Regions from separate parts of the Streptomyces sp. NPDC090119 genome, predicted to be linked through region 2. Evidence: predicted binding sites of a transcription regulator. Region 2 holds the regulator's gene; the other holds the start of a gene.

Region 1 (15,230 bases), on a different contig from region 2:
GTCATGACGCTCTAGCGTGCCCGCATAACGAACAGCCCCCGCCAGGCGCTACCAACACCTGCGGGGGCTTGACCTACAAGATCGACAGGACCTCGATCCAGTGGCTGACACCAAGCTTAGCTCTGCCCCCCTGCAAGCGCACGCGTCCCCGCCCCCGATGGCCAACCCCGGCTACGGGAAGCGCTCCACACCGGACCAACTCCAGCGCACCAAGCACGACTTCACGCATCTTCCGCCCCGCGAGGCGGCCATCGCCGCGTACCTCGACCGGTTGCCCGAGGGTGCCGACATCTCGGTGAAGACGCTGGCCAAGACCCTCCCGTACGGGCAGTGCGCGCTGCGTACGGCGCTCAACCGGCTGCAGAACGCCGGGCACTTGAGGCGAGGAAGGGAACGCCTGGAGTCGGCGGGGGCCGGAACCCGCTGGATCACCCGATCGTGGTTCTCCCGTACCGCCCGCGACGACGCGTGGTGGGCGTCGTTCGCCCGGGGCGACGTGACGGAACCCGTGCCGAAACCCACCCGCTCCCGGGCCCACATCCTGCTGGCCGCCCTCGGCCGCAAGACCCCGGCCCTCTCCCTCTCGGCCGCGGACTGCGCCGACCTGGCCCCGCTGCTGACGGAGTGGTTCGCCCGGGGTGCCACGGACGAAGCCGTCGTCCGAGCCCTGACCGACGGCCTGCCGAACCCGATCCACCACCCGGCGGCCCTGCTCCGCCGCCGCCTGACCGACAAACTCCCCCCGGAACCAGCCCCGACCCCGCCCCGCCGCACCCTGGAATGCGCGAACTGCGGCCTGCCCGGGCACCCCGAGGCCCTCCCCGGAGGCATGTGCCGAGCCTGCCGAGGCGACCGCCCCCACTCACCGGACGCCTCACTGCCCGCCCGCTCCGTACAGGCCCACGCCCAGCAGATCCGAGCCGCGATGTCCGCCCGGAGGCACGTCCCCGCCCACGGGTAGGCTCACGATCTTCGGTCGGCGGACACCGGCCGGAGTCCTCCCGAGGCTGTGACGACGAACCGTGAACCTCGAAGACATCCCCGCCCGAGCCCGGCTCGACCGAGCCCTGGACGACCTGGCCGTCACCTTCCACGGCATGACCGCCCGCGCCGACGAGACCCAGTGCACCTGCCACTGGGGCGGCGCGGACGAGCTGGCGCTGCTGAAGGTGCCGGATCTGGGACTCGCCCCGGACCTGCTGCGCCGCACTTGGAGCGCGCCCGACTGGGGCGACCACGGCGCGGTACTGCGCCGCGTGCTGCCGCAGTTCGCGCGGGCGCTGGCCGACGGCACGGCGGAGGGCCTGTACTTTCCGGCCGAGATCGGGCAGTCGTTCAACCGGGGCTGCTGGCAGCGGTGGCCGGATCACCAGCGCGCGTCGGTGGAGGAGTTCCTGCACGCCTGGTGGGCCCACAGCCTCACCGCCCCGGCTCCCGCGATCCCGGTCCACCACCTTCTCGTGCTGTGCGCGGAGGCGTCCGCCACGCTCACCCCCTGGCTCGCGGCCTGGGAGGCACTCGACCACCCCACGGCCGACCGGCACCTGGCGGAAGCGGCGGCCGTCTGGACGCGCGACCTCCTGGACGACGAACTCCCCTGGCCCACCTGGCACGACGAGGACCCCCTGCGCATCGAACTCGTCACCTGGCTCGCCCGCCACGCCCCGAGCCGCCTGCCAGCCCACGACCCCCTTCTCCACCGCATACGCCTCGCGGCCCTCCCCACCCCGGCCCGCTGGGAAGACCCCCACTGGGTGGTCCCCCGGCTCACGCCGACTCCCGCACCACCAACTCCGGATCGAAGATCAGCGACGTAGGTTCGGTCCGGGCCCCCCGGATGTGCTCGTCCAGGAGCTGGGCCATCGCGGCGGCCATTTCCTCGACCGGCTGCCGCACGGTGGTGAGGGGTGGGCGGCAGGTCAGGGCCGCGCTGGAGTCGTCGAAGCCGACCACCGCGACGTCGTCCGGGACTCGGCGGCCGTGTTCGCGGAGGATCTGGCAGGCACCCTGGGCCATGAGGTCGTTCGCCGCGAACACGCCGTCCAGGTGCGGGTGTTCGGCGAGCAGGTCGGACATCGCGGCGAGCCCGCTGTCGAGGGTGAAGCCGCCCTCGGCGACCGGGACGTACGGGTACCCCCGGCGGGCCATCGTGGCGCGGAACCCGGCGAGCCGGTCCCGGCTGGCGGCGACGTCGAGCGGGCCGGTGACGGTGCCGATGCGGCGGCAGCCACGTGCCAGGAGGTGCTCGGCGGCGAGGCGCGCCCCGTCCCGGTGGGCGAGGTCGACGTAGCTGAGCGGTACGGGACGGGTGGGGCGGGCGAAGAGGACGGCGGGCAGACCCGCGTCGGCGAGGAGGGCGGGCAGGGGATCGTCGGCGTGGGTGGAGACGACGAGGGCGCCGTCGGCGCTGCCCTGCCGGAGGTCGGTCAGCACCTGGCGGCGGGTGTCCGGGGACTCGGCGAACATCAGGAGCGGGTGCATGGAGCGCGGGCGGAGGTAGCCCACGACGCCGCTGACCACCCGGCCGAAGAAGGGGTCGGCGAACACCCGCGTCGCGACCGCGTTGTGCACCTCCTCGGGGGTGTCGCCCGCGCCGGACACGACCAGCGCCACCGTCTGGCTGCGCCGGGTCACGAGGGACCGGGCGGCCTTGTTGGGCGCGTACCCGGTCCGCTCGATGGCCCGGCGTACCGTCTCCTGGATGCCGGGATCGACATTGCGGACGCCGTTGATGACCCGCGAGACGGTCGCGCGGGAGACTCCCGCCTCCTGCGCGACGTCTTCCAGCGTGGGGGCCTCTCTGCTCATCTCGGCACCCTAGCGGCCCTCCCGCGCGCCGGGATAGAGCGCTCTCCGAGCTCAGCCGTACACACCGAACTCGTAGAGCGAGTAACCCCAACCGGTGCCCCGCGCCGTCCCGTTGACCCGCACATAGCGGCCGGTCCCGGAGACGTCGAGGTCGTCCACGCCGCCGTTGCCGTCCCCCACACCGCGGACGGTGGTCCAGTTCTGCCCGTCGTCCGAGGTCTGCACGGTGTAGGCCCGCGCGTAGGAGGTCTCCCAGACCAGCTGCACGTGGCGGAACGAGGTACGGGCGCCGAGGTCGACGCGGAGCCACTGAGGGTCGCTCCAGTCGCTGGCCCAGCGGGTGGTGAGGTTGCCGTCCACCGCGTTGGCGGCCGTGCAGGGGCAGTCACCGCCGCCCGTCTGGGCCGAGGAGGCGGTCGCGGGCTTGCCCCGGGCGAGGTTCGTGCCCGCCGGGACGGGCGGCACCACCCGGAAGGACCGGGTCTCGACGCCCACGTTGCCCTTGCCGTCCTTGGCCTTCACGTAGATCTTCCAGACGCCCGGCCGGTCCGGCGCCGTGACGCGCAGCCTGCCGCCGCCGAGATCGGTCGCGGGGAGCGTGACGAGCTGCTTGCTCTGGTCGATGTAGTTGCTGTTGTCCTGCACCTCGTACGCGATCGGGTCCCCGTCGGGATCGGTGGCCCTGACCGCGAGGGTGAGGTCACCGCCTGCCGGGACCTTGGCGGCGTCGCCCTCGATGCTCAGGTCGGAGATGACCGGCGGGGTGTTGTCCCGCGAGGTGTCGGCGCCGTACGCCCGCTTCACCGCGTAGTAAGACAGCCGTTTCTCCCCGGCGGGCAGCAGGTTGAACCAGATGCCGCCGAAGTCGTACTCGGTGCCGTAGTGGAACATCGTGGCGCCGAGCGCGACACCCCGGTGCCCGGTGACGCAGTTCCACGCCCGCGTGTACCCGTCGGCCTTGGCCCGGTCGGTGGGCTCGGCGGGGACGCCGTTCGCATCGTCCGGCACCTCCCACTCACCCGCCGGACCGGTCTCGGTGACGATGTACGGCTTGGTGTAACCCCCTTGCTGCCAGGCCGCCTTGACGTCGCAGATCGCGTTGTAGGCGTTGACGGCGTAGAGGTCGAGGTCGGGCGCGTTCCTCTTGTAGTAGGGCCAGGCGCCGGTCCACGCGTCGGTGGAGGTGACCGGGTGGTCGGGGTCGACGGCGTGGATCTTCTTCGTGATGTCGTTGACGAGCGCGGTGTACGCGTCGCGCTGCCGCTCCAGCTCGGCGCCGCTGTAGCAGTTCTGCAAGCCCAGTACGGACTCGTTGCCGACGTTCCACATCAGCACGCCGGGGTTGTCCTTGTAGGTGGCGGCCCACTGCGGGAACTCGGTGAGCACCTGGTTCTTGTACGCGGTGTCGGTCAGGTAGTTCACGCAGCCGCCGCTGCCGGGGCCGCCGCCCGGCTGCAGCCAGAACCCGGCGATCACCTTGATGCCCTGGGCGGCGGCCGCGTCGAACAGCGGCTTGCTGGAGGCGTCGGTGCCCCAGGTGCGGACGGTGTTGACGCCCATCGACTTCAGGTCGGGCATATAGCGGGGCGCGTCTGCGGTGGACGGCCCCCAGGTGAGGCCCTTGATCTGGTACGGGCTGCCGTCGACGGTCAGCTGCCAGTCGCCCTGCGCGCCGGTGACCCGGACGACGCTGCCCGCGGCCTGGGCGGGCGGGGCGGGCAGGGCGACGAGGGCTCCGGCGGCGAGCAGGCCCGCGGTGAGGGGTGCCGTGACACGGGATGCGGTCATGAGTGTCCGTCCGGTGTGCGGGTGGGGGGAGGAGCCGGGGTCCTGTCGGCCGGGGGGACTCCGGCCGACAGGAGAGGTGCGTCAGGGCAGCCGGTAGTTGGCGTCCAGGGCGGCGCCCGCTTCGGGGTGCGTCTGGTCGTAGCCCCGCGCGTCGCATTGGAGGGCGCCGACGACGCAGTGGTCCACGAGCGCCTTCAGGGTCGGCGCGTCCCACGCGTTGAAGAAGTCGTAGTGGAACGAGTAGCCCGCCCCGCTCGACAGCTTCACCTGGCTCATGTCCCCGTTGACCGGGAACGCCATCTTGAACTCGATCATCGGCAGGGCGACGGGGTGGTCGTCCGGGCAGATGTTGTTGTTGGTGCCGGGATTGACCACCGGGTACGCCATGTGGGCCTGGTGGTTCGGGGTGTCCAGGTACTTGCCGTCCCAGCAACTGGGCGCCTGGAAGCGGATGTTGAGCTGGACATCGGCGCGGTTCGGGCACTGGGCGGGGAAGTCGGTGTTGAAGTAGCTGTCACCGCACTCCCAGCCCTCGACGAAGCCGCGGTGGGCGCGGAACTCCGCCGCCGACTGCATCGGGCTGCCGACGACGAAACGCAGGCCCTTCGGGAAGGGGCGCACGCTGGTGTAGTCGGTGACGCCCGCCTTGTAGTAGATGACCTGCGGGCCGACCGGCAGCACCGGGGTACTGCCCTTGAGCAGGGTCGGCATCCAGTAGGCCGACTTGTCACCGGGCGCCTTGCAGGTGGTGCCGCCCGCGTCGAGCGAGGCGGTGGTGCTGGCCGCGCTGGTCGTGGTGTTGCCCATGAAGGTGTGGTCGTGGGACTTGCCCGGCTGGCCGGGGTAGACGATCGGGTCGTCCGGGCGGGTGTGGGTCACCGAACAGTTCGCCTGGAACTCGTGGAAGTACCGGTGCGGCGGCTCGGCCTTGGAGGGGACGACCCCGGTCACCTGCGGGTTCGCCGGGATGTAGCCGTCGCCGTCCGGGTCCTCCGGCGAGGACTGCGTGGAGACGGGCATCGCATGGCCCGCGTGGACGGTCGCGGCTCCCGCCACCGGGTCGGCGCTCATCGCCACGCCGGTCAGGCCGAGGGAGGTGAGGAGCAGGGCGCTGGACACCAGTAATCCTGAGACGGTCTTCGATCTCCGTGCCATGGAGACCTCCTGCCACGTCGATGGGGACGGTGGGGGTCGGGCGGCCGGGACCGGCGAGAGGGGGCGACGCCGTCCGCGACCGTCCGCGTGACGGTCCATCACATGTGCCGTGGAATCCGGGAGAGCGCTCTCCCGTCGTGGAGTGTTGTGGCGGCCCGGCGGGGGTGTCAAGGGAGGCGGCGGAAACCGGTGCGCCGCGAGAAACGCCGAAGGGCGGCACCTCCCGTGAGGGAAGTGCCGCCCTTCGCGAAGGACAGGTGATCCAGGAGGATCAGAAGTCCATGTCACCGCCCGGCATGCCGCCCGGAGCGGCCGCGGCGGCCTTCTCCGGCTTGTCGGCGATGACGGCCTCGGTGGTGAGGAACAGCGCGGCGATGGAGGCCGCGTTCTGCAGCGCGGAGCGCGTGACCTTCGCCGGGTCGATGATGCCCTCGGCGATCATGTCGACGTACTCGCCGGTCGCGGCGTTCAGGCCGTTGCCGACGGGCAGGTTGCGGACCTTCTCCACGACGACGCCGCCCTCGAGACCACCGTTGACGGCGATCTGCTTCAGCGGGGCCTCCAGCGCGAGCTTGACCGCGTTGGCACCGGTGGCCTCGTCGCCCGACAGCTCCAGCTTGTCGAAGACCTGGCCGGCCTGCAGCAGAGCCACGCCACCACCGGCGACGATGCCCTCCTCGACGGCCGCCTTGGCGTTGCGCACGGCGTCCTCGATGCGGTGCTTGCGCTCCTTGAGCTCCACCTCGGTGGCGGCACCGGCCTTGATGACCGCCACGCCGCCCGCGAGCTTCGCCAGGCGCTCCTGGAGCTTCTCGCGGTCGTAGTCCGAGTCGGAGTTCTCGATCTCGGCGCGGATCTGGTTCACGCGGCCCTGCACCTGCTCCGAGGAACCGGCGCCGTCCACGATCGTGGTCTCGTCCTTGGTGACGACGACCTTGCGGGCGCGGCCCAGCAGGTCCAGGGAGGCGTTCTCCAGCTTGAGACCGACCTCCTCGGAGATGACCTCGCCACCGGTGAGGATGGCGATGTCGCCGAGCATGGCCTTGCGGCGGTCGCCGAAGCCCGGGGCCTTGACGGCGACGGACTTGAAGGTGCCGCGGATCTTGTTGACCACCAGGGTGGAGAGGGCCTCGCCCTCGACGTCCTCGGCGATGATCAGCAGGGGCTTGCCCGACTGCATGACCTTCTCCAGCAGCGGGAGCAGGTCCTTGACCGAGGAGATCTTGGAGTTGGCGATGAGGATGTAGGGGTCCTCGAGCACCGACTCCATGCGCTCCATGTCGGTCGCGAAGTAGGCGGAGATGTAGCCCTTGTCGAAGCGCATGCCCTCGGTGAGCTCGAGCTCCAGACCGAAGGTGTTGCTCTCCTCGACGGTGATGACACCTTCCTTGCCGACCTTGTCCATCGCCTCGGCGATGAGCTCGCCGATCTGGGTGTCGGCGGCGGAGATGGAGGCGGTGGAGGCGATCTGCTCCTTCGTCTCCACGTCCTTGGCCTGCTCCAGCAGAGCGGTGGAGACGGCCTCGACGGCCTTCTCGATACCGCGCTTGAGGGCCATCGGGTTGGCGCCGGCGGCTACGTTGCGCAGGCCCTCCTTGACCAGGGCCTGGGCCAGCACGGTCGCGGTGGTCGTACCGTCACCGGCGACGTCGTCCGTCTTCTTGGCGACTTCCTTGACCAGCTCGGCGCCGATCTTCTCGTACGGGTCCTCGAGCTCGATCTCCTTGGCGATGGAGACACCATCGTTGGTGATCGTGGGGGCGCCCCACTTCTTCTCGAGGACGACGTTGCGGCCCTTGGGGCCGAGCGTCACCTTGACGGCGTCCGCGAGCTGGTTCATGCCGCGCTCGAGGCCGCGCCGCGCCTCCTCGTCGAACGCGATGATCTTGGCCATGTGAAGTGGTCCCTCCAGGACTGGGGGTGATTCCTTCGGACCGCGCCCGCGCCCGCGACGGACGGCTCGCCGACCTTGTGGTTCCTTGCCCCACCCGGTCCGCGGGCCTCACCGACCCGGTCCTTCGTTGTCACTCTCACCTTCAGAGTGCTAACGCAATGATTAGCACTCACCCAGGGCGAGTGCAAGCGCCTTCGGGGGATCAGGACGGGACTTAACAGGACGAAGGGCCCGCACCCTGTGCCGGTGCGGGCCCTGCGCTCTGCTGGAGACGTTCAGGCGGTGACGCGAACCATGTCGGCCTGCGGACCCTTCTGGCCCTGCGAGATCTCGAACTCCACCCGCTGGCCCTCTTCCAGGGCGCGGTAGCCGTCCATCTGAATGGCGCTGTAGTGGACGAAGACGTCCGCACCACCGTCGACCGCGATGAAGCCGTACCCCTTCTCCGCGTTGAACCACTTGACGGTGCCCTGAGCCATGCCAACTCCCCTATTACTGGCCCTTGCGCGGACCCGCACCTCGCGGACCCGGGTCAGACCTCGCACCCCATTGGTCGGGGGCGTGCGCCGGAACGCGTCGACCGCGGCTGAATGTATCTGTCCAACTGCCGTCTGCAACAGGTCAATCGGACGAGAATTCCGGACGGACACAGTCCGGAATCTGCCGCAACTTCGGTCGAATTCAGGGCAAGTCGGGCCCCGTAAAAACAACAAATGCCGCACATTACCCGTGCATTTTGGCTACTTCTTGTCGGGTCAGCGGCATGAATCAAGGGCCCCCGGCCCAGCTGAGCGGGAGCGCGTTCCCCAACCCTACCGCGCTCAATCACACAGAATGGCCCCCTCCGTTTCTCTTACGGAGAAGGCCATTCGCTGAACTGACGGTAACCGTGGTTACCGAAGGTAATTTCAGCCTCCGGCGACCGCCGGAATGATGGAGACACCCGCGCCGTCGGGGGTCACGGTCTGAAGTCCGCCCTCGAAACGCACGTCGTCGTCATTGACGTAGACATTCACGAACCGGCGCAGCTTGCCCTGGTCGTCCAGGACGCGGGCTGCGATGCCCGTGTGCGTCTTCTCCAGGTCCTCGATGACCTCGGCGAGCGTGCCGCCCTCGGCGGCGACCTCGGCCTGGCCGCCGGTGTAGGTGCGCAGGATGGTCGGGATGCGAACGGTCACGCTCATGCGAGGCCAGCCTCTCGGAAGGAGTCCAGGTTCGGGCGGATGGTCGCGGACAGGCCGGTACCGGCGACCGCGTCCAGGGTCTTCAGGCCGTCGCCGGTGTTGAGGACGACGGTGGTGAGCGAGGGGTCCAGCGCGCCGGACTCGATCAGCTTGCGGGTGACACCGACCGTCACCCCGCCCGCCGTCTCGGCGAAGATGCCCTCGGTGCGGGCCAGCAGCTTGATGGCGTCCACGATCTGCGGGTCCGTCACGTCCTCCACCGCGCCACCGGTGCGGCGGGCGATGTCCAGCACGTACGGCCCGTCGGCCGGGTTGCCGATGGCGAGGGACTTGGCGATGGTGTCCGGCTTCTGCGGCCGCACCACGTCGTGGCCCGCCTTGTACGCGGCCGACACCGGGGAGCAGCCCTCCGCCTGGGCGCCGAAGATCTTGTACGGCTTGTCCTCGACCAGGCCGAGCGCGATCAGCTCCTTCAGCCCCTTGTCGATCTTGGTGAGCTGGGAGCCGGAGGCGATCGGCACCACCAGCTGGTCGGGCAGCCGCCAGCCGAGCTGCTCGCAGATCTCGTAGGCGAGGGTCTTGGAGCCCTCGGCGTAGTACGGCCGCAGGTTGACGTTGACGAAGCCCCAGCCCTCGCCCGCCGGGTCGCCGATCAGCTCGGAGCAGAAGCGGTTCACGTCGTCGTAGTTGCCCTCGATGCCGACCAGCTCACCGCCGTAGACGGCGGCCATGACGACCTTGCCCTGCTCCAGGTCGTGCGGGATGAACACGCAGGACCGCAGCCCCGCGCGGGCGGCGGCGGCGCCGACCGCGCCGGCCAGGTTGCCGGTGGAGGAGCAGGACAGGGTGGTGAAGCCGAAGGCGCGGGCGGCCTCCAGCGCCTGGGCGACGACGCGGTCCTTGAAGGAGTGCGTCGGGTTGCCGGAGTCGTCCTTGACGAACAGCCCGCCCGTGACGCCGAGTTCGGCCGCCAGGCGGTCGGCCTTGACCAGCGGGGTCCAGCCGGGGTTGAGGTTGGGCTTGTCGGCCACGTCGGCGGGGACGGGCAGCAGCGGGGCGTAGCGCCAGATGTTCGCGGGGCCGGACTCGATGCGGGCGCGGAGCTTCTCGGTGTCGTACGCGGAGAAGTCGTAGGCGATCTCCAGCGGCCCGAAACACTCCTCACAGGCGAAGACGGGCCCGAGCGGGACGCGGTGTCCGCACTCCCGGCAGCTCAGGGCGGCGGCGGGGCCGAGATCTACGGTGGGGGTGGCGACAGTCTGCACAGCCATGGAGGCGAGGCCCTTTCTCCTCATCTTTCCCACGACGCATCTCGCCGTGAGACGGATTTGGCACCTTCCCTAGCCGGGAGCCTCGCGGTGTCGCGGTGTGTCGCGCGCACGAGACCGGCTGGAGGGTTGCCGGGGCTTCATCGGGCCGTTTCCCTCTGCCCCTCTGGATGAGCGGTATTCGGTTGTGAACGCCCGCCGACCTCGACATGCGATGGTCATCGGCGTTGTCCAAGACTGTAACCGAAGGCCAGGAGAGTTGAAGGTGTCGTCCGAACCGCGAGATGGATCACGTGAGGAGCCGCAGACCATGCTGGAAGAAACCGAGCGCTGGCTGGCCACCCGCTCCTGGTCCGTGGCCGACCGCCCGCCGCACCGCGTGCTGGCCGCCAAGCAGCGGTCCGGGCAGCGGGTCTCCGTGGTGCTGCCCGCGCTGAACGAGGAGGCGACGGTCGGCGAGATCGTCTCCGTGATCCGGCACGACCTGATGGCGCAGGCGCCGCTGGTGGACGAGATAGTCGTGGTGGACTCCGGGTCCACCGACCGCACCGCCGAGGTGGCGGCCGCCGCGGGCGCGCGGGTCGTGCACCGGGACGACATCCTGCCCCGGCTGCCCGCCGTGCCCGGCAAGGGCGAGGTGCTGTGGCGCTCCCTGCTGGCGACCAGCGGGGACATCGTGGCCTTCGTCGACGCCGACCTGCGCGAGTTCTCCTCCGACTTCGTCCTCGGCATCGTCGGCCCGCTGCTCACCGATCCGGGGATCGACCTGGTCAAGGCGATGTACGACCGTCCGCTGGGCGGCGCCGCCGGGCAGGGCGGCCGAGTGACCGAGCTGATGGCGCGCCCGCTGCTGAACATGCACTGGCCGCAGCTGGCCGGGTTCGTGCAGCCGCTGGGCGGGGAGTACGCGGCCCGGCGCTCGCTGCTGGAGCGGCTGCCGTTCCCGGTGGGGTACGGGGTCGAGCTGGGCATGCTGGTCGACTCGCTGCATCTGGTCGGGCTGGACGCGCTGGCCCAGGTGGACGTCGGGGTGCGCAAGCACCGGCACCAGGACGGGCAGGCGCTCGGCCGGATGGCGGCCGCGATCTACCGCACCGCGCAGCTCCGGCTCGCGCGCGGGCACCTGGTGCGGCCCGCGCTGACCCAGTTCGAGCGGGGGGTGGACGGTTTCGAGCCGCGTACCCACTCGGTGGACACCGAGGAGCGGCCGCCGATGGCGGAGATCGCGGAGTACGCGGCGCGGAAGGTGGCGTGAGCGGGGCCGTATACGGTCCGGCTCGCCGGTCGCGCGTACGTTTGAGCGTTTGTGGGCCGGGCTAGGTTGAGGCCATGGCTACGCAGGGTGCTGAGGTGCTGGTCGCGTCCAATCGCGGCCCGGTTTCGTACACGGTGGGTCCGGACGGGGAGCTGGGCTCCCGGCGGGGTGGCGGCGGTCTCGTCTCGGGGCTGTCGGCGATCGGTCCGGACACCGACGCGGTGTGGGTGTGCGCCGCGCTCGGGGACGGCGACCGGGAGGCGGTGCGGCGCGCGGGCGGCGGGCTGCTCCCCGCCGAGGACACCGGCGGGCAGCGGGTGCGGATGCTGGACATCGACGCGGACGTCTACGCCGACGCGTACAACGGGATCGCCAACTCGGCGCTGTGGTTCGTGCACCACATGATGTACCAGACCCCGCTGGAGCCGGTGTTCGACGCGGAGTTCCGTCGGCAGTGGGACGCGTACCGCGCCTACAACCAGGCGTTCGCCCAGGCGCTGGCCGAGGAGGCGGGGCAGGGCGCGGCGGTGCTGATCCAGGACTACCACCTGGCGCTGGCCCCCCGGATGCTGCGCAAGCTCCGCCCCGACCTGCGCATCGGCCACTTCTCGCACACCCCCTGGGCGCCGCCGGACTACTTCCGCCTGCTCCCGGACGACATCGCGGCCGAGCTGCTCACCGGCATCCTGGGCGCGGACCGGGCGGCGTTCCTGACCCGGCGCTGGGCGGACGCGTTCACCGACTGCTGCCACGCGGTGCTGGGCCCCGGCATCCCGTCGGGTACGGAGATCGGGGTGCACGGTCTGGGCGCGGACGCGGAGTTCCTGCGGGAGCGGGCGCACCGGGCGGACGTGGACGAGCGGATGGCGGCGCTGCGCGAGCAGATCGGCGAGGGGCGCCGGTCGATCGTCCGGGTGGACCGCACCGAGCTGTCCAAGAACATCGTGCGCGGCCTGCTGGCGTACCGCCGCCTCCTGGAGGACCACCCCGAGTGGCGCGAGCGCGTGGTCCACGTGGCCTTCGCCTACCCGTCCCGCCAGGACCTCGCCCTGTACCGCTCCTACATGGACGAGGTACGCCGGGTCGCGGAGGAGATCAACTCCGAGTACGGGACGCCCGGTTGGACCCCGGTCCTGCTCCACCTCGACGACGACTTCGCCCGCTCCCTGGCCGCGTACCGCCTCGCCGACGTGGCCCTGGTGAACCCCATCCGCGACGGCATGAACCTGGTCGCCAAGGAGGTCCCGGTCGTCTCCGACGAGGGCGTCGCCCTGGTCCTCTCCCGCGAGGCGGGCGCCTACGAGGAGCTGGCCGAGCACGCGATCACGGTCAACCCGTACGACGTCGTCGGCACCGCGGAAGCCCTCCACGAGGCCCTGACCCTCCCGGACCCCGCCCGCGCCGAACGCTCCAAGCACCTGGCCTCGGCGGCGACCGCCCTGCCCCCCACCAAGTGGTTCCTGGACCAGCTGACCGCGCTGCGCGGCTGACCGGTCTGCGGCTGTCGGGGTTCGGTCCTCCTCAGCCGCAGAAGTAGGCGTACGGCGCCACCGAGACACCCTCCGCGACGGCGCGCTCATCGTCCTCGTCGGCCGCTGGGTCGAGGTCGAGTGCCCACAGCGAGTGCATGGACCACACGCTGAAACCGGCGTGGAAGTCATGACCGATGTCGGAGGGGGTGCTGGTGTACCCCCGAGCATGGAGATCGGCCACGACGTCGTCGAGGAAACGGTGGGTCAGCTGGATTCCGTCCAGCCGGGCCTCGGCATCCCCTCCCTCGCCGCTGTACTTCATCTCGACGAGCTCGACCGTGCTGTCCGTGCTGTCCGTGCTGTCCGCCGCGTAGGTGATCACCAGCATCGGCGTGGTGTCGTAGACCGCGCGCTCGCCGCCGGGTCCGTGGTACGGCGGTCCGAGACGCTCCTCGACGTGCGCGCGGTGGTCACCGATCTCGACGAGGTCGACACCACGGCCGGGGATGATCTCCATGCCGCGCATGCTGCCATGCTGTCGGCCGGGGCGGACATGAGGGTGGGGCCGCTGTCCTATCCGGCGTGGGCCGCCAAGCCCTCCAGCAGCGCCACCACTCCCCCGGGGCCGTCCACCACCAGGTCCGCGCGTTCCGCCAGTTCCGTGACCTCCGTGCTGCCGCTGCAGACCAACAGGGCCGGGAAGCCGTTGGAGCGGAGTTTTTCCAGGGCCGCGAAGGCGGGGAGGTCGCCGAGGTCGTCGCCCGCGTAGAGGACGGACTCGGCGCCGGTGGTGCGGAGGTGGTCGAGGAGGGCGACGCCCTTGTCCACGCCGGGGGGCCGGAGTTCGAGGACGAGGCGGCCGGGTTCGACGATGAGGCCGTGGCGGGTGGCGAGGTCGGTGAGGGGGGCGCGGAGGGTGTCGAAGGCGGCGTCCGGGTTCTCGGCGCGGCGGGTGTGGACGGCGACCGCGCGGCCCTTCTCCTCGATCCAGGTGCCGGGCCAGGCACCGGCCCGGTCGAGGACGCCGGGGAGTTCGGCGCGGACCGCGGCGATGCCGGGGTGCGGGGCGGGCGCGGTGACGGTGCCGGTCACGGCGTCCCAGCGCTCGGCGCCGTAGTGGCCGAGGACGACGAGGTGCTCCAGGCCGGGGACTCCGGCGAAGCCGCCGTTGCGGACCGCGACCCCGGCGGGGCGGCCGGTGACGACGGCGACGGAGGCCACCTTCGGCGCGAGCGCGGCGAGCGCGGGCACGGCGCCGGGGTGGGCGCGGGCCTGGTCGGGGTCGGCGACGATGGGGGCCAGCGTGCCGTCGAAGTCCAGGCCGATCACGGCGGTGCGCGGCCGGTCCAGCAGCGCCCGCAGACCGTCGCGGCCCGCCCGGGTCACCGGGACCGGCAGCGCGCCGTCCTCGGCGGTGTCGTCGGGGGAAGGGGAAGGGTTGCCCATAGAGCGACACTATCCGCGCGGACCCCGGCTCACGCCTCCGCGGAACTACCGCTCCGACCTTCTCGCCTCACGCACCCGGCGCAGGCGGTTGACCGTGACCGGGTCGTGGGCGAGGGCGCGCTCGTCGTCCAGGAGGGCGTTGAGCAGCTGGTAGTAGCGGACCGGGGCGAGGCCGAGCTGCTCGCGGATGGCGCGCTCCTTCGCGCCGGGGCCGGGAAAGCCCCGGCGCTCCAGCGCGAGGATCGCCTTCTCACGGCTGCCGAGTTCCATGTCGGCCACCGTAACCCCGCCCTCGGACAGTGGCGGCTCAGCCGCCGGACTGCGCCGAGCTGTCGGCCGTCGTGGCGGCGGCCTGGAGGCGGGTGAGCACGCCCGCGGGGCTGCCCGAGGGGGAGACGGCCTGTCCGATGTCCTTCTTCACGGCCGCGCTGACGGCGGCCCAGGAGGTCTTGTTCACCGGGTACTGCTCGGCGGTCGGCATCTGCTCCAGGAAGGCGTGCAGCGGGACGTCGGCCTTCGCGTTCGACTGGCTCATCGCCTCGGAGGCGGAGGTGGTGACGGGCAGCAGGCCGTACTGGTGGGAGAAGTCCAGGACGTTCTTCTGGTCGTACACGAAGTCGAGGAAGCTGCCGATCTGGGCGGCGTGGCCGTTCTGCTTGAAGGCCAGCATCCAGTCGGTGACGCCCATCGCGGCCCTGGCCCGGCCGGTGCGGCCCGGCATCGGGACCATGCCGAACTTCACGCCCTTCGCCTCGGCCTGCCGGATCAGCGTGGGGTGGCCGTTGAGCATGCCGACCTGGCCGTCCGCGAACGCGGCGAAGGCGGTGGCGCGGTTGAGGCGGCCGGGGGCGACGGGACCGGTGAGGCCCTTGCCCACGAGGTCGTCCTTGAGCCAGCTGAACGTCTCGCCGTTCAGCGCGGAGTCGATCGTGTAGGTGCCGATGTCGTCGGTGTAGCCGC
Region 2 (15,230 bases):
AGGCGACTTGGTCCCGCTGGTAGGCGATGAGCGGGAGCCGGGTGCGGGCGGCGAGCTGGGCCAGCTGCGCGACGAGTCCGTCCTGCGGGGCGGCGACCAGGTAGTGCGGCAGCACCAGCAGGGCGTCGGCCCCGGCCTCCTCGGCGATGCGGGCGAAGCGGGCGGCCTGTGCCCAGCCGTAGCCGGTACCGGCGACGACCGGCACCTGCCCGGCCGCCTCCTCGACGGCGATGGTGACGACCTGCCGGTACTCGTCCTCGTCCAGGGAGAAGAACTCCCCGGTGCCGCAGGCGGGGAAGAGGGCGCCGGGACCGGCGGCGAGGCGGTCGGCCACATGCGTGCGGCAGCCTCCGGGGTCGAGGGTGCCGTCCTCGTGGAAGGCGGTGAGCGGGAAGGAGAGCACACCCCGCGCCATCCCCTCCCGCAGCCGCCGGGCCACGTCCTGCGGAGCGCCGCTCACCCGCACCATCTCCTCTTGTGAATGCCGTCCACGTATGAGAACCGAGGCTAGGTACAGGCACCGGGACCGTCAATGGGGTGGGGTCCGGGTGAGGTCCGGGCGAAGTCCGCGCGGAGTCCGGGCGCGGTTCGAGCGGACGGAGGGAGCGACAGGGCGCGCGCTGAAGCGGGGCGGCGCGGAGCGGGGGCGCGCAGCAAAGAGCCCCACCCCGCTCGGAAGCGGGATGAGGCTCTGTTCGGAGCGCCGGGCAGGCCTTGCACCTGCATTTCCCCGCAGGAAGCGGGGCGTCTTTCCTTGGACCACCAACGCACTGTCCGCCACCGGGAGTTACGGCGACCGCGACGTGAACAACCATAGCGCATCCCGGAGTTCTGTGCGATCACCGTCCGGGCGTTCGAGCACCAAATCGACAGTGTCTACCCGCCCCTGTCGAGATCAAACGTGATAGTGATCTGAATCACGTCGGCCGAACTTCTGCTCCAAACCGCGTGCTTGATACAACTTGCTCGCGCGCTCCCGTCGGACAGACGGCCGTCGCCCTCCCCCCTCTTTCACTCCTCGTCGAGCTGTCGCTCACGCCTGCCCTGGGAACGCCCGTGTTCGCCCCCCGCTCCATCCCCTGGCCCCTCGTCGCCCTCTTCACGGCCGGGTACCTCGCCTCGTATCTCCTGCCGACCACGGTCGGCCGTCTCGACAGCGCGCTGCCGCTGTCCGCCACCCAGGCCGGCGCCATCGGCAGTGCCCTGCTGCTGAGTTCGGCGTCGGCCGGGTTCACGCTGGCCGCCCGGGTGGACCGGTTCGGCGCCCGTGCGCTCGCCCGGCTGGGGCTCACCCTGGCCGTGCTCGGCTACGGCTCGGCCGCCCTCACCGACTCGGTCCCCGCCGTGGTGCTGGGCGCGGTCGTCGGCGGGTTCGGCTCCGGCACGATGACGGCGGTCGCCGCGAGCGGCATCGCCGCGGGGCGCGATCCGCACCGGGCCACCACGTCCGGGCTGCTCGTGGTCTCCGCCCTGGCGGGTGCCCTCTATCTGACCATCCCGCGCCTCGGACCCGGCCACGGTCTGCCGCTCGGCGCGGTCGCGCTGACCGCGCTCGCGGTGTGGCCGTTCACCGGCCGCCTGCCCGCCCGCACGGCCCCGGCGGCCGGTTCGACGGTCATACGCCGGCCGCTCCCGCACCGCCGGTCCGGGCTGCTGCTCGCCGCGACGATGCCCTGCTGGTCGCTGGCGCAGAACGCGCTGTGGGGCGTCAGCGGGCGCATCGGGCTGGGGCAGGCGCACCTCACCGAGATCACGGTCGGTGTGGTGTTCGCGGTCGCGCTGGGCGCCGGACTGCTGGGCGTGGTCGGCGCGGGCGCCCTCGGCCCCCGCCTCGGCCGCGCGCTGCCGATCGGGCTCGGTACGGCGCTGATCGCGGGCTGCATCGCGCTGAGCGCCTCGGCCACCGATCTGCCGTCCTTCGCGCTGGGCGAGATCGCCTGGAACCTCTGTTACCCGGTGGTGCTGTCCTACGTGATCAGCCTGGCCGCCGCTCTCGACACCCGGGGCCGCTGGGCGGTGCTGGTCGGCTCGGCCGCGTCGCTGGGCACGGCCGCCGGTCCGCTGACCGGCAGCCTGCTGTCGGCCCGCGCGGGCTTCGCGGGGATGGGCGAGATCCTGGCGGTGCTCCTGCTGCTGGCGGCCGTCCCGATGTCCGTGGTCGCCCTGCGGACGGCACCCCGCCGCCTGCGGGTGGTGGAGATCTCCCTGCGCCCGGCGCCCGTGCCGGACCTGGCCCTCGCGGACCTGGCCGTCACGACCGCGGCCGTCAGGGACACGCCGGTCACGGTCGGGGGTGTCACCGTCCGGGACCTGGCCGCCAAGGGCATCCCGGCCGTGCACATCCCCCTCACCGACACCCCGACCGCGACCGTCCCCGCCTGACTACGCCGCCCCGCCCGGGAACTCGTACGCCTCGACCTCCGCCAGGTACCGCGCCCGGCGGGGCTCGTCGTCCTCCAGGAAGGAGGCGAGGAAAGAGTTGCGGGCCAGCTCGCGCAGCCGGTCCTCGGTGAGACCGAGGGTCTGCTGGACGGCGGTGAAGTTGTCGCCCGCGTAGCCGCCGAAGTAGGCGGGGTCGTCGGAGTTCACCGTGCACATCAGCCCCGCCTCCAGCATCGCCGGGAGCGGGTGGTCGGCCAGCGTGTCGACCGTGCGCAGCCGGACGTTGGACAGCGGGCACAGCGTCAGCGGGACGCGGTCCCGGACCAGCCGCTCGACCAGCGCCGGGTCCTCCATGGACCGCAGCCCGTGGTCGACCCGCTCCACCCCGAGCAGGTCCAGGGCCTGGACGACGTACTCCGGCGGCCCCTCCTCACCGGCGTGGGCCACGCGCCGCAGGCCGAGCGCGGCGGCGGCGTCGTAGACCTCGCGGAACTTCTCCGGCGGGTTGCCCACCTCGGCGGAGTCCAGGCCGACCGCGGTGATCCGGTCCAGGTACGGCTTCGCCGCGTCCAGCGTCGCGAGCGCCGACTCGGCGGACTCGTCCCGCAGGAAGCACATGATCAGCTTGGTGGAGACGCCGTGGGTCTGCTCGCTGCGGCCCAGCGCCCGCCACAGCCCCTCGATCACGGTCCCCATCTCCACCCCGCGCGCGAGGTGGGCCTGCGGGTCGAAGAAGATCTCCGCGTGCCGCACCCCCTGCTCGGCGGCGCGGGCCAGGTAGGCGTCGGCCAGCTCCTCGAAGTCCCGCTCGGTGCGCAGGACTGCCATCAGCTCGTAGTACAGGTTCAGGAAGGACTGGAGGTCCTCGAACCGGTACGCCTCGCGCAGGGCCTCGGTGTCGGCGTAGGGAAGCTCGACGCCATTGCGCTCGGCCAGTCGGAACGCAAGCTCCGGCTCCAGCGTGCCTTCGATGTGCAGGTGCAGTTCAGCTTTGGGGAGGGGCATCGAAGTATCGTACGCCCGCCTCCGCGCGCTCAGCCGCGCTTGGGCAGCGGCACGCGGTCCAGGTCGCGGGCCACGGTCAGCTCGCCCTCGAACCCGGCCGCGCGGGCCTGCCGCTCGAACTCGGCCGGGTCGGAGTAGCGCTGGCTGAAGTGGGTGAGGACGAGGTGCCGTACCCCGGCGTCGCGGGCCACGGTCGCGGCCTGCCCGGCCGTCAGGTGGCCGTGGTCCTCGGCGAGCGTCACGTCCTCGTCCAGGAAGGTGGACTCGATGACGAGCAGGTCGCAGCCGTCGGCGAGGGTCCGCACGCCGGGGCAGAGCCGGGTGTCCATGACGAACGCGAACCGCTGCCCGCGCCGCGTCTCGCTGACCTCCTCCAACGCGACCCCGCCGAGCGAGCCCTCCCGCTGGATACGGCCCACGTCGGGGCCGGAGATACCGTGCGCGGCGAGCCGGTCGGGCAGCATGCGCAGCCGGTCGGGCTCGATCAGCCGGTACCCGTAGGACTCCACCGGGTGGGACAGCCGGTGCGCCTCCAGTGTGTAGGAGGGGGTGGTGGCGAGGGGGCCGTCCGTGTCGACGGGTGCCTCGACCAGGTCGACGGTCTCCCGGTAGGCGGTGGAGTAGCGCAGCCGGTCGAAGAAGCGCTGCCCGGAGCGCGGGTAGTGCGCGGTGATCTCGTGCGGCACCCGGTCCAGGTTGATCCGCTGGATCACCCCGGCCAGGCCAAGACTGTGGTCGCCGTGGAAGTGCGTGACGCAGATCCGGTTCAGGTCGTGCGCGGCGACCCCGGCCCGCAGCATCTGCCGCTGGGTGCCCTCGCCGGGGTCGAAGAGGATGCCCTCGCCGTCCCAGCGCAGCAGGTAGCCGTTGTGGTTGCGGTGCCGGGTCGGGACCTGGCTCGCGGTGCCGAGGACCACCAGTTCACGTGCCGACATGTGGGTTATCCGGGGGGCCAGTTCAGGCCGCGGCCGCCGAGGACGTGCGCGTGGGCGTGCCAGACGGTCTGCCCGGCGCCGCTGCCGGTGTTGAAGACGGTGCGGTAGCTCTCCAGCTGTTCGCCTTCGGCGACTCCGCGGGTCTCCGCGAGTACGTCCGCCGCGAGCTGCGGGGCTTCTGCGGCCAGTTCCGCGGCGTTCTTGTAGTGGGCCTTGGGGATCACCAGGATGTGGGTGGGGGCCTGGGGGTTGATGTCCCGGAAGGCGAGGGTGGTGTCTGTTTCTCTCACCACGTCTGCGGGGATCTTGCCCGCGATGATGTTGCAGAAGAGGCAGTCTTCTTGAGGTTCGCCGGCCATTTAGCTGCGCTCGCTTTCGCCGATGATCTTTGCCTTCGGCATCCTAGTCGTTCGGGTGCGGGGCCGTTGTGGTTGCTCGCGCCCGGCGGCGGAGCCGCTGATCGACACAGCCCCGCGCCCCTAAGAGGTTGGCAGAGTGGGCGGGGTTTTTGCCGGCTCCCTCTCCAGTGCTTCCAACGCCAGGTCTATCGCCTTGTCCAGCTGGGGGTCCGTACCCGCTGCCCAGTCCTGGGGGCGCATCGGGATCTCCACGTCCGGGTCGACGCCGTGGTTCTCCACGTCCCAGCCCGCGCCCTCCATCCAGAAGGCGTACTTGGGCTGGGTGATGACGGTGCCGTCGACCAGGCTGTAGCGGCTGTCGATGCCGATCACGCCGCCCCAGGTGCGGGTGCCGACCACCGGGCCGATGCCGAGGGCGCGGATGGCGGCGTTGACGATGTCGCCGTCGGAGCCGGAGAACTCGTCGGCGACGGCCACCACGGGACCTCGGGGGGCGTCCTGGGGGTAGCTCACCGGGCTCATGCCCCGGGGGAGGTCCCAGCCGACGATGCGGCGGGCGAGCTTCTCCACCACGAGCTGGGAGGTGAAGCCGCCGCGGTTCTCGCGGACGTCCACGACCAGGCCCTCGCGGGCGACCTCCACGCGCAGGTCGCGGTGGATCTGCGCCCAGCCGGGGGCCTGCATGTCGGGGACGTGGAGGTAGCCGAGGCGGCCGCCGGAGCGTTCGTGGACGTGGGCGCGGCGGCCCTCGACCCAGGCGTGGTAGCGCAGCGGCTCCTCGTCGGCGAGGGGCACGACGACCGCGTGCCGGGGTTCGCCGCCGCCCGCCGGGGCGACGGTCAGCTCGACGGGCTTCCCGGCGGTGCCGAGCAGCAGCGGGCCGGGCCCGCTGACCGGGTCGACGGGGCGACCGCCGATGGCGAGGAGCGTGTCACCGGGACGGACGGCGACACCGGGCGCGGCGAGCGGCGAGCGGGCCTCCGGGTCGGAGGTCTCCGAGGGCAGCACCCGGTCGATGCGCCAACTGCCTTCGTCGTGGCGGGCGATGTCGGCGCCCAGCAGCCCTTGCGGGGCGCCGCCGCTCCAGCCGCCGGGCGGGACGACGTAGGCGTGGGAGGTGCCGAGTTCGCCGTGCACCTCCCAGAGGAGGTCCACGAGGTCGTCGTGGGTGGCGAGACGGCCGAGGACGGGACGGTAGCGGTCCAGGACGCCGTCCCAGTCGACGCCGCCCATGTCGGGGCGCCAGAAGTTGTCCCGCATGATCCGGCCGGTCTCGTCGTACATCTGGTGCCATTCGGCGACCGGGTCGACGGTGTGGCGGACCCGGCCGAGGTCGACCTTGATACGGGAGTCGCCGTCCTCGTCGTCCGGGGCACGGCGGTCGGCGGGTACGACGCGGAGCCTGCCGTCGCTCCACAGCAGTACACGGCGGCCGTCGCCGCTGACCTCGAAGTGGTCGGCGTCGGAGCCCAGTTGCTCCAGCCGGTGCTGGGCGAGGTCGTAGCGCTCCAGCTCGGTCTTGGGATCGGGGGCGTCGGGGGTGGCGCGGGAGACGCCGAGAACGCCGCGCACCGGGTGGCGCAGCCAGAGCATGCCGTCCTTGGCCGCGCGCAGGTTGCCGTACCGGGCGGCCTCGACGGGGAAGGGCACGATGCGGTCGGCCAGCCCGTCGAGGTCGACGCGGGTGGCGGGTGCGCCCTCGGCACCGGGGGTCTCGTCCCGGTCGGGGGTGCCGAAGGGGCGGCCGTGGCGCTGGGGGCCGAACGGGGAGGGTGTGGTCGCGGCGAGGGTGATGAGGTGCGGGCGGACGCCCTCCACGAAGGCGAGATCGAAGACGTGCTGGTCGAAGACGGGGTCGAAGGCCCGGTTGGAGAGGAACGCCAGGTGTCGGCCGTCGAGGGTGAAGACCGGCTCGTAGTCGGCGAAGCGCAGCGGGGTGGCCTCGGTGACGGTGAGGTCGGTGGTGGCCGCGAGCCGGATCTGGGAGAGCGGGCCGGGGCCGGGGTGGGTCCAGGCGAGCCAGCCGGAGTCGGGTGAGAAGGCCAGGCCATGCGGGTCGCCGTCGCCGCTGCGGTCGACCTCGCGGATCTCGCCGGTCTCCCGCTCGACGAGCAGCAGCCTGCCGTCGTGGGAGGCGACGGCGGCGCGGGTGCCGTCCGGGGACATGGCGAGTTCGAGCACGCGGCCGAGCCGTCCGGCGGCGAGGCGGCGCGGGACGGTGCCGGGGGCGAGGCCGGTGGCGGGCGCGAACTCCAGCGCGTCGTCACCCTCGGCGTCGGTCACCCACACCACCCATTCCTCGCCGCCCGCGCGGAAGGCGCGCGGCAGCCGGGCGCGCACGCCGGGCTCCGCGGCGAGGGCGCGGGCCGGTCCGGCACGGTGGGTGACCCAGTGCACGGTGCCGCGCACGGCGACCGCGCTGCCGCGCCCGGTGTGGTCGGGGGTGGCGGAGTCCAGCCAGCGGGCGGCGTCCACGACGAAGGGCTGCAGGTCGGTACGGGCGCCGCCGAGCCGGATGCCGGGGCGGCGGGGTTCGGCGCCGTCGAGGTCGTCCAGGACCCAGAGCTGTCCGGCGGCGACGTAGACGACGCGGACGCCGTCACTCGCGGCGTGCCGGGCGTAGAACCCGCCGAGCGGGGTGTGGCGGCGCAGGTCGGAGCCGTCGGCGAGGGAGGAGTACAGGGCGCCGGTGCCCTCGTGGTCGGAGAGGAACGCGAGGCGGTCGCCGACCCAGGACGGGTACTCGATGTTGCCGTCCAGCTCCTCGTGCAGCCGGACGAACTCGCCTTCGCCGTCCCGGTCGATCCAGAGCTTGCCCGCGGTGCCGCCCCGGTACCGCTTCCAGGCGGAGGCGTCCCGGTTCATCGAGGCCGACAGCAGCACGGTGTGCGGGCCGTGGGCGACGGCGCCCACGGGGCCGTACGGGAGGGTGGCCGCCGGGCCGCCGTCGAGCGGGACGGCGCGGGCCCAGCTGTGGCGGGTGCTGTGCCGTCCGGCCGCGCTGATCGCCAGGACCTCGCCGTCGGGGGTCCAGCCGCGGACCTGGGTGCGGCGGCTGCCCCAGTGGGTCAGGCGCCGGGAGGGTCCGCCGTCGACGGGGGCGGTGTGCACCTCGGGGGCGCCGTCGCGGGTGGAGGTCCAGGCGAGGGTGGTGCCGTCCGGGGAGATGCGGGGGTGGTTCACCGGGACGTTGTCGGCGCTGACCCGCCAGGCCCGGCCGCCGTCCAGCGGGGCGACCCAGACGTCGTCCTCCGCGGTGAAGGTGATCAAGTCGCCCCGCACATGCGGGAAGCGGAGATACGAGGCGGCGTCTTCCGTGGCAGCACCCTGAGTCACGCGATCACCCTACGCGCGAACGTCCCTCCGTGGACCCGGAATTGATCACTCCTGCGCTACTTGCCCTCGACGGGCCTGCAGGAGGGGTCGTTCTCGCACCACAGGGTGCGGGTGACGGTGACGGTCACCGTGGGCCGGGGCTGTCCGGGCGGCCGGTAGGTCGCGGGCGGGGTGTAGGAGGGGCCCACATCGCAGTTGCCGAGCCCGCTGACCCGGAAGACCTGCCGTCCGCCGACCTCGGCGGTGAGATTGCCGCGCACGCAGGCCCCGCTCACCGCGCGGGTCACCTTGCCGGTGACGGTGATGTCCCGCCCGTCCTTGGTCTTCCCCTGGCAGTCCACGGTGACCACGGTGGACTCGCTCGGCGACCCGCCGGCCGACGACCCGCCGACCTGCCTGCCGGTACAGGTCAGCCAACTCACGTCCACATCACGCTTCTTCAGTGCGTCGGTCGCCGTCGAGTCGGTGGTGTACGCGACCGAGGCCGCCCCCAGCTCGCCGGGCTGACATCCCGTCACCCCGGCGGCGACCAGCACCGCGAGCCCGGTCACGGCCAGCAGCCGCACGGGACGCGGACCGCGGCGTATCCACATCGATGCCCCCATACGGCCCAGCGTCCCACCGACTCCCGCACGGCGGAAGGCCGCATACAGCCAGTCACCCGAACGTGCGGCCCTCAGTACGCTGCCCCTGTGCGCAGCGACGAACGCAGACTCAGGCACCTGACCCTGCCGGACGGCACCGCGTACCGGTGGTCGGTCCGGCACCGGCGCCTCACGGGCGACCGGCACCGGGAGGTGCTGACCCTGCACCGGGACGGCGCCGCCGTACGCGTCGTCTTCGACGAGGGGCCCGGCCGTGTCGCGGGCACCGGATTCCACTTCCACACCGGGCTGGTGAGCGACGAGCACGGGAACTGGGTGAACCTGCACGAACCCGCCGTCGTCCGGGCGTTCGTGGACGAGATCCGTCGGCGCGGGGACACGGTCGGCGAGGTGGACGGGTGGGAGCTGCTGCCGGCCGTCGCCGTCAGCCGGGCAGCGGCAGCACCGGCTCGACGCTCCGGGCGGTGAAGACGAGCTGGGTGCCGAGCGGGTTCAGTTCAGGACCAGCGGCCGGTGCGGCCCAGCAGGAGGGCGGTCGCGGCGGTGCCCGCGGTGGAGGTGCGCAGGACCGAGGGGCCGAGCACGCAGGCGCGGGCACCGGCTTCCTCGAAGAGCGCCAACTCGTCGCGCGAGACGCCCCCTTCGGGACCGACGACGAGCACGATCTCGCCCTCGGCGGGCAGTTCGGCGGTGGCCAGCGGGACCGACTCGTGGTCGAAGTCGGAGTGCAGCACGGCGGCGAAGTCGGCCCGCGCGAGAAGTGCCGCCACCTGCTTGGTCGTTGCCGTGTCCGCGACCTCGGGGAAGCGGACCCGCCGGGACTGCTTGCCCGCCTCGCGGGCGGTGGAGCGCCACTTGCCGAGCGCCTTCAGCCCCCGCTCGCCCTTCCACTGGGTGATGCAGCGCGACGCCTGCCAGGGCACGATCCGGTCGACCCCGGTCTCGGTCATGGTCTCCACGGCGACTTCACCCCGGTCACCCTTGGGCAGTGCCTGCACGACGGTGATGCGGGGCCGCGGCTCCGGCTCCTCGCGCACCTCGGGCAGCTCGACGATCAGCCGGTCCTTGCCCTCGGTGCCGGTGACCCGGCACTGCGCGTAGCGCCCGGCGCCGTCGGTGAGGACGACCTCCTCGCCGGGTTCGAGCCGCTTCACGGAGACGGCGTGCCGTCCCTCGGGGCCGTCGAGTACGTACCGGGTGCCGTCCGCGCGGAAGTGCTCGACGACGAAGACGGGCGCGGTCATCGCGCGTCCCCTCCCTGGGCTCTGATGGGTCGGTACTGGCGCCCCGACTCGCCCCGTACGAGGTTGAGTTCGGCGGCGAGGGTGCGGACGAGTTCGGCCGCGGGCAGCGGCCGGGCAAGCCGGTGGCCCTGGCCCGCCCAGAGCGACATGCCCTGGGCGTCCCCGGCGGCGGTGGCGGCCTTGCGCAGCGGCGCGGTCAGGTGGTGCACGTCGGGGTAGGCGGCGGGCGCGTACGGCCCGTGCTCACGCAGGAAGCGGTTGGTCAGGGCGCGCGCCGGGCGTCCGGAGAAGGCGCGGGTCAGCTCGGTGCGCGGGAACACCGGGTCGGTCAGCGCCCGCTTGTGGGCCTCGGGGGCGCCGGACTCGGGGGTGGCGAGGAACGCGGTGCCGAGCTGGGCGGCGGTGGCCCCGGCGGCGAGGGCGGCGGCGATCTGCGCGCCCCGCATGATGCCTCCGGCGGCGACGACCGGGATCTCGACGGCCTGCGCGACCTGGGTGACCAGGGACAGCAGGCCGAGTCCGGTGCCGTCGTTCTCCGCGAGGTCGCGGTGGGTGCCCTGGTGGCCGCCCGCCTCGATGCCCTGCGCGATCACCGCGTCCGCCCCGGCCCGCTCGACCGCGCGGGCCTCTTCGACGGTGGTGGCGGTGACCAGGGTGACGGTCCCGGCGCGGCGCAGCGCGGCCAGCGCCTCCGGGTCGGGCACACCGAAGTGGAAGGAGACGGCGGCGACGGGATCGTCCAGCAGGACGGCGAGCTTGGCGTCGTAGCCGTCGTCGCGGCCGCCGTCGGGGTCGCCGGTCCCGGTCTCGTACCAGGCGGCCTCACCGGCCAGTTGCTGTGCGTACAGCTCGACCGCGCCGGACTCGGCGTGGGCGGGCTGGGGCAGGAAGAGGTTGACGCCGAAGGGGCGGCTGGTCAGCCCGCGCAGCCGCTTGATCTCGCGGTACATGCCGTCGGCGGTCTTGTATCCGGCGGCGAGGAAACCGAGCCCTCCGGCCTCGGAGACGGCGGCGGCCAGTTCCGGCACGGCGACACCGCCCGCCATGGGGGCCTGCACGATCGGGTGCACGACGAGATCGGCCAGTGCGGAGGACATGCCCGCATGGTGTCATGTCCGCCTGACAAGTCCGAATCGGGCCGGACGGGGCCGACCGGGGTCGGGGGGCGCGAACGCCCCCCGACATCAGCGTCCGTTGAACGCGTCCTTCAGCCGGGAGAACAGCCCCTGCTGGCCGGGCTGGAACTGACCCGTGGGCCGCTCCTCGCCGCGCAGCTTGGACAGCTCCCGCAGCACCCGCTCCTGCTCGGCGTCGAGCTTGGTCGGGGTGGTGACCTCGACGTGCACGATGAGGTCGCCCCGGCCGCCGCCGCGCAGATGCGTGACGCCCCGGTCGTGCAGCGGGATCGACTGGCCGGACTGGGTGCCGGGCCGGATGTCGACCTCCTCCATGCCGTCCAGCGTCTCCAGCGGCACCTTGGTGCCGAGGGCCGCGGCCGTCATCGGGATGGTGACCGTGCAGTGCAGGTCGTCGCCGCGCCGCTGGAAGGTGGAGTGCGGCAGCTCGTGGATCTCGACGTACAGGTCACCGGCGGGGCCGCCGCCGGGGCCGACCTCGCCCTCGCCCGCGAGCTGGATACGGGTGCCGTTGTCGACACCGGCGGGGATCTTCACGGTCAGGGTGCGCCGGGAGCGGACCCGGCCGTCGCCCGCGCACTCGGGGCACGGGGTCGGGACCACGGTGCCGAAGCCCTGGCACTGGGGGCAGGGGCGGGAGGTCATGACCTGGCCCAGGAAGGACCGGGTGACCTGGGAGACCTCGCCACGGCCGCGGCACATGTCACAGGTCTGCGCGGTGGTGCCGGGGGCCGCGCCCTCGCCGCTGCAGGTGTTGCAGACGACCGCCGTGTCGACCTGGATGTCCTTGGTCGTGCCGAAGGCCGCCTCGTCCAGCTCGACCTCGATCCGGATCATCGCGTCCTGGCCGCGCCGGGTGCGCGAGCGCGGGCCGCGCTGCGACGCCGTACCGAAGAACGCGTCCATGATGTCGGAGAAGTTGCCGAAGCCACCGGCCCCGAAACCGCCCGCGCCACCGGCGCCGCCGGCCTGCGAGAGGGGGTCGCCGCCGAGGTCGTAGACCTGCTTCTTCTGCGGGTCCGACAACACCTCGTAGGCGGCGTTGATCTCCTTGAACCGCTCCTGGGTCTTCGGATCGGGATTGACGTCCGGATGCAGCTCGCGCGCGAGCCTGCGGAACGCCTTCTTGATCTCATCCTGCGACGCGTCGCGGCGCACGCCGAGAACGGCGTAGTAATCCGTGGCCACTTACGACTCCGCCAGGATCTGTCCGACGTACCGTGCCACTGCGCGTACCGCTCCCATCGTTCCCGGGTAGTCCATGCGGGTCGGTCCGACCACGCCGAGCTTGGCAACCGCCTCGCCGCCCGAACCGTAGCCGACCGACACGACGGACGTGGAGTTGAGTCCCTCGTGGGCGTTCTCGTGCCCGATACGCACGGTCACGCCCGGATCTTTGGCCTCGCCGAGGAGCTTGAGGAGCACGACCTGCTCCTCGAGGGCCTCCAGCACGGGCCGGATCACCAGGGGGAAGTCATGTCCGAAACGGGTGAGATTGGCGGTGCCGCCGATCATCAGCCGTTCCTCGTTCTCCTCGACGAGTGTCTCCAGCAGAGTGGAGAGCACTGTGGAGACCGTACCGCGATCCTCCGCCTCGAAGGCATCGGGGAGGTCCTCGACCAATCGCGGTACGTCGCTGAACCGGCGTCCGGCCACCTTGCTGTTGAGCCGCGCCCGCAGGTCCGCGAGCGGTGCCTCGCCGAACGGCGCGGGGCAGTCGACCATCCGCTGCTCGACCCGGCCGGTGTCCGTGATCAGCACGAGCATCACGCGGGCGGGGGCGAGTGAGAGCAGTTCCACATGCCGGACCGTGGACCGGGTCAGTGAGGGGTACTGCACGACGGCGACCTGCCGGGTGAGCTGCGCGAGCAGCCGGACCGTGCGGGCCACGACGTCGTCGAGGTCGACCGCGCCCTCCAGGAAGTTCTGGATCGCACGCCGCTCGGGCGCCGTCATCGGCTTCACACCGGCGAGCTTGTCGACGAAGAGCCGGTAGCCCTTGTCGGTGGGGATGCGCCCGGCGCTGGTGTGCGGCTGGGCGATGAACCCCTCCTCCTCCAGCGCGGCCATGTCGTTGCGCACGGTGGCCGGGGAGACGCCGAGGCTGTGCCGTTCGGTGAGGGCCTTGGAGCCGACGGGCTCCTCGGTGCCGACGTAGTCCTGCACGATGGCGCGCAGTACCTGCAGCCTGCGTTCGCTCAGCATGCGCACCTCCATCACGTCGCCCCCCGGCCCCTGCGGTGTACCGCCTGGCACTCTGCGTACGCGAGTGCCAGACTTCCCCGGCCAGTGTACGGCCGTGGGGTGCTCATCGGGCAAGGTCGGTGCGGTCCGCCCGGCTTGTCCCCAGCTAGCGTGCGGGGATGACCGTGACTTGGGAAGACCTCGGGTGGGAGCGGCTGGCCGAAGGGGTGGGGCGGTGCCGACTGCCGGGCTGGGACTGCACGGTGGGGCTGGTGCTGGGCGTGGGCACGGCACTGGTGGTGGACGCGGGGTCGGGCCTCGCGGAGGGGGCCGGGCTGCGGGCCGCCGTGCGGAGGCTGGCCGGGCGCGATGTGACTCATCTCGCGCTGACCCACCCGCACTTCGATCATGTCCTGGGCGCCCCCGCCTTCGCCGGGGCGGAGGTCTACGGCGCGGTCGGGCTGGACGTGGTTCTCGCGCACGAGCGGGAGCCGCTGCGGCGGGACGCGGTCGGCCACGGGGTCCCGGCCGGGGAGGCGGAGGCCGCCGTACGCGCCCTGCTGCCGCCCGCGCATCTGGTGTCCGGCGAGTGGACGCTCGACCTCGGCGGCGGCCGCCAGGCGCTGCTGGCCAACGTCGGCCCCGCGCACACCGCCCACGATCTCGCGGTGCTGGTGCCCGGCTCCCCCGAGGTCGTCTTCTGCGGCGACCTGGTCGAGGAGTCCGGCGAACCGCAGGCGGGCCCGGACGCGGTGCCGTCCCGCTGGCCCGCCGCGCTGGACCGGCTGCTGGCCCTGGGCGGCGAGGACGCGCTGTACGTGCCCGGTCACGGAGCGGTGGTCGACGCTGCCTTCGTACGACGTCAACGCGACGCCCTGGCAGCACGTTTCGGCGTGTCCTGAGTACCGGGCGGCCGCTTCTCCTATGGTCATCAGAATGCGCGACTACTCCCCCGACCTGACCGCCCCCTGGAAGAAGCCTCAGCCGGTGCCCGAGGTGGCGGCGGAGCCGGGGCTGGTGGTGGAGGAGCCCGGTACCGGGTTCTGCGGGGCGGTGATCCGCTGCGAGGCGGGGACGGTGACGCTGGAGGACCGCTTCGGCAAGCACCGGGTGTTCCCGCTGGAGCCGCGCGGCTTCCTGCTGGAGGGCCGCCCGGTCACCCTGGTCCGCCCGGCCGCCGCCCCGGCGAAGCCCGCCCGCACCGCCTCCGGCTCCGTCGCCGTCCCGGGCGCCCGCGCCCGCGTGGCCCGCGCCGGGCGGATCTACGTCGAGGGTCGGCACGACGCCGAGCTGGTGGAGAAGGTCTGGGGCGATGACCTGCGCATCGAGGGCGTGGTCGTGGAGTACCTGGAGGGCGTGGACGATCTGCCCTCGATCGTGGCCGAATTCGCCCCCGACGCGGACGCCCGCCTGGGCATCCTGGTCGACCATCTGGTGCCCGGCACCAAGGAGTGGCGCATCGCCCGGTCGGTGACCAGCGAGCACGCCCTGGTGGTCGGGCACCCGTACATCGACATCTGGGAGGCCGTGAAACCGTCGGCCGTCGGCATCCCCGCCTGGCCCCGCGTCCCCCACGGCCAGGACTGGAAGAAGGGCGTCTGCAAGGCCCTGGGCTGGCCGGAAAACACCGGTGCGGTGTGGCAGGCGATCCTGGCGAAGGTGACGTCTTATCGGGACCTGGAGCCGGAGCTGCTGGGGCGGGTGGAGGAACTGATCGACTTCGTCACGGATAGCGGTGGGGCCTGACCCCAGGCAGGGTCCCGAATTCGTCCGTGTCCAGTTCAATGCCGAGTACATCCAGCGGTAGTCGGTCACCGAATTTGATGATCTCTTGGCTCCGGTAGTCCGCGTCATCCCCCTTGCCTGCGGGCTTTGTGAGCAGTACGGAGTGCCCCATGATCGGGTCGATGACGAGGTACGCGGGAATCTCCCCCGCCGCGTAGATCGAGCGCTTGATCACGTAATCGTGGTGCACGCTGGACTTGGAAACGACCTCAACCACCAAGCTGATCAGTCGGCATGGCACCAGACGTCCGCTGTCCGG

Evidence for each region. Region 2 encodes HrcA, which represses chaperone genes, less so after heat shock. Its sites were predicted from a motif close to TTNGCACTCNGNNNNNCNGAGTGCNAA; they were not measured.
Region 1: a site for HrcA is predicted at 7,808-7,834, ahead of groL (chaperonin GroEL). Genes of this name have one in related genera too.

What each region holds. Positions count from the first base shown of each region.
Region 1 is NZ_JBIVDK010000006.1:149,132-164,361, reverse strand. It holds gene ACIPPM_RS25465 (hypothetical protein) at 158-961, shown strand; gene ACIPPM_RS25460 (hypothetical protein) at 1,023-1,817, shown strand; gene ACIPPM_RS25455 (LacI family DNA-binding transcriptional regulator) at 1,768-2,808, opposite strand; gene ACIPPM_RS25450 (discoidin domain-containing protein) at 2,860-4,596, opposite strand; gene ACIPPM_RS25445 (DUF1996 domain-containing protein) at 4,678-5,751, opposite strand; gene groL (chaperonin GroEL) at 6,023-7,645, opposite strand; gene ACIPPM_RS25435 (cold-shock protein) at 7,921-8,124, opposite strand; gene ACIPPM_RS25430 (MoaD/ThiS family protein) at 8,554-8,829, opposite strand; gene thrC (threonine synthase) at 8,826-10,100, opposite strand; SAM riboswitch class I at 10,118-10,274, opposite strand; gene ACIPPM_RS25420 (glucosyl-3-phosphoglycerate synthase) at 10,408-11,352, shown strand; gene ACIPPM_RS25415 (trehalose-6-phosphate synthase) at 11,427-12,842, shown strand; gene ACIPPM_RS25410 (hypothetical protein) at 12,874-13,350, opposite strand; gene otsB (trehalose-phosphatase) at 13,398-14,270, opposite strand; gene ACIPPM_RS25400 (DUF3263 domain-containing protein) at 14,316-14,540, opposite strand; gene ACIPPM_RS25395 (extracellular solute-binding protein) at 14,578-15,230, opposite strand, start outside.
Region 2 is NZ_JBIVDK010000002.1:692,386-707,615, forward strand. It holds gene ACIPPM_RS10565 (5-dehydro-4-deoxyglucarate dehydratase) at 1-469, opposite strand, end outside; gene ACIPPM_RS10570 (MFS transporter) at 1,057-2,382, shown strand; gene ACIPPM_RS10575 (adenosine deaminase) at 2,383-3,387, opposite strand; gene ACIPPM_RS10580 (ribonuclease Z) at 3,417-4,322, opposite strand; gene ACIPPM_RS10585 (histidine triad nucleotide-binding protein) at 4,328-4,681, opposite strand; gene ACIPPM_RS10590 (S41 family peptidase) at 4,802-7,951, opposite strand; gene ACIPPM_RS10595 (hypothetical protein) at 8,074-8,622, opposite strand; gene ACIPPM_RS10600 (hypothetical protein) at 8,710-9,090, shown strand; gene ACIPPM_RS10605 (16S rRNA (uracil(1498)-N(3))-methyltransferase) at 9,120-9,866, opposite strand; gene ACIPPM_RS10610 (nitronate monooxygenase) at 9,863-10,963, opposite strand; gene dnaJ (molecular chaperone DnaJ) at 11,051-12,190, opposite strand; gene hrcA (heat-inducible transcriptional repressor HrcA) at 12,191-13,207, opposite strand; gene ACIPPM_RS10625 (MBL fold metallo-hydrolase) at 13,366-14,088, shown strand; gene ACIPPM_RS10630 (DUF3097 domain-containing protein) at 14,123-14,932, shown strand; gene ACIPPM_RS10635 (Uma2 family endonuclease) at 14,910-15,230, opposite strand, start outside.